DNA from 3 places in the Streptomyces sp. NPDC032472 genome. Region 1 is predicted to be linked to each of the others. Evidence: riboswitches for the same ligand, from Rfam matches in the RefSeq annotation. Region 1 holds a riboswitch; each other region holds the start of a gene.

Region 1 (2,192 bases):
CCCGATCGCCGCGTACGAGCCGATGGTCCTGTTCGTCTTCTTCGTCGTCTCTGTCGTCGTCGCTGCCACGGGACCATATCCTTCACCGCGGCGCGTGACCTACGCCACCGTAGGAAGGGGTTGACGGACCGTGATCTTTACCACCGGGCAGGTGCGGAATAACAGCGCGTGAGGCCGGGGCCCCCCTCGGGTCCCGGCCTCACGCGGGTCTTCACGCCTCCGCGGCGACGGCAGCGGCGGCGACGGCGGCCGTCAGATGCTGACGCCCTTCGAGCGGAGGTAGGCCAGCGGGTCGATGTCCGAGCCGTACGAGGGGCCCGTGCGGACCTCGAAGTGCAGGTGCGGGCCGGTGGAGTTGCCCGTGGAGCCGGAGAGGCCGATCTGCTGGCCGGCGGCGACGGTCTGGCCGACCGAGACGGACAGCTGGGACAGGTGGCCGTACTGGGAGTACTTGCCGTCCGCGTGCCGGATCACGACCTGGTTGCCGTACGCGCCGCCCCAGCCGGCGGAGACGACGGTGCCCGCGCCGACCGCCTTGACGGTGGTGCCGGAGCTCGCGATGAAGTCGACACCGGTGTGGTAACCGCTGGACCACATGGCGCCGGGGGTCTTGTACTGGGTGGAGATGCCGCCACCGACGGGGGCGACGAAGGCGGCGGCCGGGGCGGCCTCCGGGGCCTTCGCCGCGGGAGCGGGAGCGGGGGCGGCCGCGACGGCCGGGGCGCCCTGGTCGGCGGCGGCCGCCGGGGACTTCTTCTTCGGCGCGGCCTGCGGCGCGGCAGCGGGCTTCCCGGCCGGGGCCTCGGAGGGCTTCGCGGCCGCAGCGGCGTCGCCCTGCGCACCCAGGGTCAGCTTCAGGCCGGGGTGGATCAGCGACGGGTCGGTGCCGACGGCCTCGCGGTTGTCGGCGTACAGCCGCTCCCAGCCGCCCGGCAGGTGGCGGTCGGCGGCGATGGTGGAGAGGCAGTCGCCCGGCACGACCGTGTACACGGCCGGCGCTGCCTGGGGCGCGGCCTGCACGGCAGCGGTCGGCTGGGCCTGGAGCGACACCGGGACCTGCGGGGCGACCGCGGGGGCCGCGGCCGGGGCGGCCGCGTGGGCGCCGGCGGCGCCGATCAGCGGAAGCGCGAGGGCGGCGCCACCGGTGCCGGCGAAGGCGAAGCCGCGGGCTATCGAGCGGGACTTGGGACGGCGGTGCTTGCCCTGAGCCGGCATGGCGCATTCCTCTCCGTCGCCTGCGAGGTGAGCTGTCGGGTTCGGACTGGAGATGTCCGGCCGAACACGCACCGAGCGGAACGTGTACGGCTTCACCCCGAGCTGCTCCTCAAGGAAAAGATCCAAAAAGAGCAGCGGCCTACCTGGTTCCCCCGCTCCTGCCGCACATGTTCGGTCGGGTGCGGTTTTCCGGACGGCGGCAGGATTAGGCGGTCCATCCGGATCGATGGCGAAGGTAATCGAGTACGGCATCACGGAACAAGCCATGAATTCCTGACGGATTCACAGAAGCGGGATTTCGAGGCAATTACCGGTCACCCTCCGTCCATTCCGCGCCGCCAACGGCCTTTCCTGCCGGGCCATTCGGGATTGACGATCAGGCACTCACGGTCACCGTATGATCTGGCTCACGCCGGTTGCGCCCGATCTGGCCACCGACAACGGCAAGTTGGCCCCAAGCAGTGCAATTCGGACACCACGCCAAACCTCGACAGACCGCGACAGACCTCGACAGAACCAGACGCACGCCGATACACCACGACAACGCCGGAGGAGTTCCCGTGACCCAGCAGATACCCCCGCCCCCGTCGGCGGACCGGATACCGGAGCCCGAACTGTCCGGAGTGCGCAACTTCCGCGACGTGGGCGGACTGCCGACCACGGACGGGCGGAGGGTCAGGCCGGGACGGCTGTTCCGAAGCGGACATCTCGCACATGCCACCGAAACCGATGCAGAATTCCTCGCATCGCTCGGCCTCCACACCGTCTTCGACTTCCGCAACCGCGCCGACCAGGCCCTGGAGGGCCCCGACGTCGAGCTGCCGGGCGTGCGCAACGTGAACATCCCCCTGTCCGACCCGGCCGACGGCAAGGAGTTCTGGACGATGGTCCGCGACGGCGACGTCGAGCAGCTCCGCGGGATCCTCGGCGACGGGAAGGCCGCCGCCCGGATGACGAACTCGTACCGCGCGATCGTC
Region 2 (2,192 bases), on a different contig from region 1:
TCGGCCGCTGCCCAGCCGCTACCGGCCTGTCGTACGGTCGCTGCGCGGGCCGGACGCACCGCCGCCCGGCGCGTGGGGGGATACGCGCCGGGCGGTGGGGGGTGTGCGTGCTGTCACGGCACGCGCGAGAGTTGCCGGGGAATTCAGCTGAGCTTCAGCATCTGGCCCGGGTAGATCAGGTCGGCGTCCGAGACGATGTCCTTGTTCAGCTCGAACAGCTTCTGCCAGCCGCCCTTGACGCCGTTGGCCTCGGCGATGGAGCCCAGGGTGTCGCCGGACTTGACCTCGTAGGAGCCGTTGCCGGTCTTGATGACCGAGGAGTCGCCGCGCTCGGAGCGGGTCACCGGCGCCTCGGCGCGCGGCGTCTCCTTCTTCGGCTGCGTCTTCGGCGTCTCGGCCTTCTTGGTCTCGGTCTTCTTCGTCTCGGTCTTCGGCGTCTGCTTCGGGGTGTCGCTCGAGCCGCCGCCGGAGTACGAGGAGTTCGACAGGCCCTTGCCGCAGACCGGCCAGGCGCCCTTGCCCTGGCCCTTGAGGACCTTCTCCGCGATGGCTATCTGCTGCGACTTGGAGGCCTGGTTGGCCTGCGCGGCGTAGGTCTTGCCGCCGTAGGCGGCCCAGGTGGAGGCGGAGAACTGCAGGCCGCCGTAGTAGCCGTTGCCCGTGTTGATGGACCAGTTGCCGCCGGACTCGCACTGCGCGACGCGGTCCCACTCGGAGGCGGTGGCGGCGGACGCGGAGCCCGCGGTCATCAGCGGGGCCGCGACGGCGACACCGGCGACGCCGGCGAGCGTGACGATACGGGTGGTCCGCTCGATGGCCGTGGCGCGGCGGTGCTTGCCCTTGCCGGAAAGCAGCATGGAGTTCTCCTCACCGACGCCTGCGAGGTGAGCTGTCGGGTTCGGGCGGATGAGTTGCCCGGCCGCGCACGTGGCGCGTCTTCACCCCTAGCCGTTCGTGACCGTCTTCCAACGGTCCTTCCCGGCGCCTTCGTTGGTTCCCCCGCTCCTGCCTTCGGCGCTTGACGCGACGTGTGTTCCCCCGGCCGCCGGCAGGACTCGGCGATGCGGTCGAAGGGGCCCGCGGTGGCGGGCGATTCAGAAGGTAGACAGGTCCCCCGCCGATGTTCAACCGAGGAACTTCGGCGGGGGAGGGCCCCTACTTGCGCTCTCCGCAAGGGTGTTTGCGCAGGTGAGCGGGTGGTTTGCCCAAGGTTACGGACAGGACACGCCAGTTGACCGGAAGAGACACATGTCTCATTTGAACGAACCGGACATTCAACTCTTTCCGGGTGCCCGAAGTGCCGTTATTTCTGGCTTAGATCCAGGTTCTGGCCCGGCTTGATCAGGTTGGCGTCGCCGCCGATGACCTGCTCGTTGGCCTGGTACAGGGCGCTCCAGCCGCCCTTGACCCCCTTGGCGTCCGCGATGGTGGCGAGGCTGTCGCCCTCCTTCACGGTGTACGAGGGGGCCGCGCCCTCCGCGGCGGGGGCGCCACGGTGCTTGCCGGTGGCGGTGGTGTCCGGTATGGCGGCCGGGTCGGCGGAGGCGCCCGGGGTGGGCGCGGCCGACGGGGCGGAGGGGGTGGCACCCGGGGCCGTGGGTGCGCCCGGGTTCACCGGGGCGGTGGGGTCCGCCGGGTTCACCGGGGCCGTGGGCGCCGTACCGGGCGCGGTGGGCGCCGTCGGGGCCGTCGGGGCGCCCGGGTCGGTGCTCGGGGTGCCCGGCAGCGGCGTCGGGGACGGCAGGTCCGGGTCGGGCATGACGGGCAGGTCGCTGACGGGGGCCTGCGGCGCGGGCGGGAGGGTGAAGGTGGGTCCGGGCGTCGGGGCGCCGAAGTCGGTGGCCCGCTCCCCGTTGCGGCCGGCCGGGACCTTGTCGTCCGGGCGGCTCGGGGTGGCGCCGACGGCGCGGTGCTTGCCGGTGGCGCCCGGGTCCACGTCCGCCGCGGGGGCGTCCTTGGTCAGCCCGGCCGAGGCCGCGCAGTTCTGCCATGCCTCGGGGCCCTGGGCGCCGAGCATGCGGTCGGCGACGGCGATCTGCTGGGACCGGCTGGCGAGGTCGGGGCGCTCGGCGAACTCCAGGCCTCCCGCGTTCTGCCACTGCTCCTGGGTGAAGGCCAGCCCGCCGTACGCACCGCTGCCGGTGTTGGCGCTCCAGGTGCCTCCGCTCTCGCACTCGGCGACCTTGTCCCAC
Region 3 (2,192 bases), on a different contig from region 1:
GTCGCCTTTGCCGCCACCGCACCGGGATCGTACCGAGACTCTATTGCAATACGCCGAATTTTCCGAGCGCCCGCAGAAATCGGCGGCCTTTGCGGCCACAACGCGAGGACCCCGGCTCGGTGAGCCGGGGTCCTGTGCGAAGCGGTGCGGCGGCGCCGCTCGACGGCGCGTCGGTCAGAGGTCGACGCCGTGGCTGCGCAGGTACGAGACGGGGTCGATGTCCGAGCCGTACGTGGCGCCGGTGCGGGCCTCGAAGTGCAGGTGCGGGCCGCTGGAGTTGCCGGTGGAGCCCGACAGGCCGATCTGCTGGCCCGGGGTGACCGTCTCGCCGACGGAGACGCTCAGCGAGGACATGTGGCCGTACTGGGTGTACGTGCCGTCGTTGTGGCGGATGACGACGTTGTTGCCGTACGCACCGCCCCAGCCGGCCTCGACCACGGTGCCGGAGCCGACCGCGTGGACCGAGGTGCCGGAGGCCGCGTGGAAGTCGATGCCGGTGTGGCTGCCGGAGGACCACATGCCGCCGCCGGCGTGGTACTGGGTGCTGATGTAGGTGTCGTCGAGCGGCGAGACGAAGGTGTTGAGGCGCTTGCGCTCCTCCTCGCGGGCGGCGCGCTCGGCGGCCTCGCGCTCGGCCTTCGCCTTCTCCTCGGCCTTCTGCTTGGCCTCGGCGGCGCGGGCAGCGGCGTCGGCCTCGGCCTTGGCCTTGAGGGCGGCGGCCTCCGCGGCGTTGCGCTGGGCCTCGGCCTGGGCCTCGATCTGGCCCTGGAGGTCCTCGGCGGTGACGACCGCGTTCAGACCGGTGTCCTCCATGGAGGGGCCCTTGTGGTCCGTCGCGGCGAACGCCGGGGCGGCGAGGGTGCCCACGACGCCGGTCGTGGCGAGGGCGGCGACGCCGGCGTAACCGGCGGTCTTGCGGCTCAGACGGCTGGAACCACGGTGCTTGCCGGCGGCACGACTGCCAAAAGCCATGGAGGGGCTGATCCTTTCCTTCCTTCTCGCCTACCGGGTTAGCTGACGGGTTCGGAGCAGGAAGGTCTCCTACGGGCCCCTCTGGCGAGGCGGCCCGATTCACCCCAGGGACATGTGGGTCCCCGGCTCCCCAGGCTCACGCCTGACGGGGACTCGGCGATCGCTGCCCGGTGCCGCGGGTGCGGCGCGTACAAACTGACGGACAGCACGCCCGACGCTAGGCGGATCATCAGTCAATCGCCAAACAGACGCGCGCTTTTGTTGCGTACGCCACACCCCATACGGGCAACCTTGGCGCCAATTGGACATAAAGGACCCCGATGGCCAAGCCATCGGGGCCCTTCGTCCGTCGGCGGTTCGCCGGTGCGCCGACAGCACGTCGGCGCCTCATCCGCCGTGCGGCGACGGTCAGTTGGTGACGACGGTCACCTCTCCGATCCCGAGCGCGCGCACCGGCTCCTCGATCTGCGAGGCGTCACCCACGAGCACGGTGACCAGGCGGTCCACCGGGAAGGCCTTGACGACCGCCGTGGTCGCCTCCACCGTGCCGGTGGCGGCCAACTGCGCGTACAGCCGGGCCTGGTAGTCGTCCGGCAGCTCCTGCTCGACCTGGTCGGCGAGCGTGCCCGCCACGGCGGCGGCCGTCTCGAACTTCAGCGGGGCCACCCCGACCAGGTTCTGCACCGCCACGTCCCGTTCGGCGTCCGTCAGACCGCCCTCGGCGAGGGTGCGCAGCACCTTCCACAGGTCGTCCAGGGCCGGACCGGTGTTCGGGGTGTCCACCGAGCCGCTGATGGCGAGCATCGAGGCCCCGCGGCCGTCGGCGGTGGAGCGCAGCACCTGGCCGAACGCGCGCACGCCGTAGGTGTAGCCCTTCTCCTCGCGCAGCACCTTGTCCAGGCGCGAGGTGAGGGTGCCGCCCAGGCAGTACGTGCCGAGCACCTGGGCCGCCCAGACGCTGTCGTGCCGGTCCGGCCCGATCCGGCCGATGAGCAGCTGCGTCTGGACCGCGCCGGGCCGGTCCACGATGACTACCCGGCCGGTGTCGTCGGCAGTCACCGGCGGCACCGGGCGCGCCTCGGCGGTATCGCCGGTCCAGGCGCCCAGGGTGTCCGCCAGGACGGCGTCCAGGTCGATGCCGGTCAGGTCGCCGACGACCACGGCGGTGGCCGTGGCGGGGCGCACGTGGGCCTCGTAGAAGGCGCGGACAGCCGCGGAGT

What was found. Region 1 has a riboswitch for cyclic di-AMP ahead of AB0F11_RS21970 (LysM peptidoglycan-binding domain-containing M23 family metallopeptidase). Riboswitches for the same ligand answer to the same signal wherever they lie in the genome.
Region 2: linked by a shared signal. The riboswitch ahead of AB0F11_RS25435 (transglycosylase family protein) and the one ahead of AB0F11_RS21970 (LysM peptidoglycan-binding domain-containing M23 family metallopeptidase) in region 1 are both predicted to bind cyclic di-AMP.
Region 3: linked by a shared signal. The riboswitch ahead of AB0F11_RS09630 (M23 family metallopeptidase) and the one ahead of AB0F11_RS21970 (LysM peptidoglycan-binding domain-containing M23 family metallopeptidase) in region 1 are both predicted to bind cyclic di-AMP.

Annotation. Positions count from the first base shown of each region.
Region 1 is NZ_JBEZVK010000031.1:82,953-85,144, forward strand. Features, by position in the region: gene AB0F11_RS21965 (SGNH/GDSL hydrolase family protein) at 1-69, opposite strand, end outside; gene AB0F11_RS21970 (LysM peptidoglycan-binding domain-containing M23 family metallopeptidase) at 253-1,215, opposite strand; cyclic di-AMP (ydaO/yuaA leader) riboswitch at 1,220-1,424, opposite strand; gene AB0F11_RS21975 (tyrosine-protein phosphatase) at 1,776-2,192, shown strand, end outside.
Region 2 is NZ_JBEZVK010000041.1:17,048-19,239, forward strand. Features, by position in the region: gene AB0F11_RS25435 (transglycosylase family protein) at 144-857, opposite strand; cyclic di-AMP (ydaO/yuaA leader) riboswitch at 860-1,027, opposite strand; gene AB0F11_RS25440 (transglycosylase family protein) at 1,304-2,192, opposite strand, start outside.
Region 3 is NZ_JBEZVK010000011.1:121,241-123,432, reverse strand. Features, by position in the region: gene AB0F11_RS09630 (M23 family metallopeptidase) at 175-972, opposite strand; cyclic di-AMP (ydaO/yuaA leader) riboswitch at 986-1,141, opposite strand; gene AB0F11_RS09625 (pitrilysin family protein) at 1,381-2,192, opposite strand, start outside.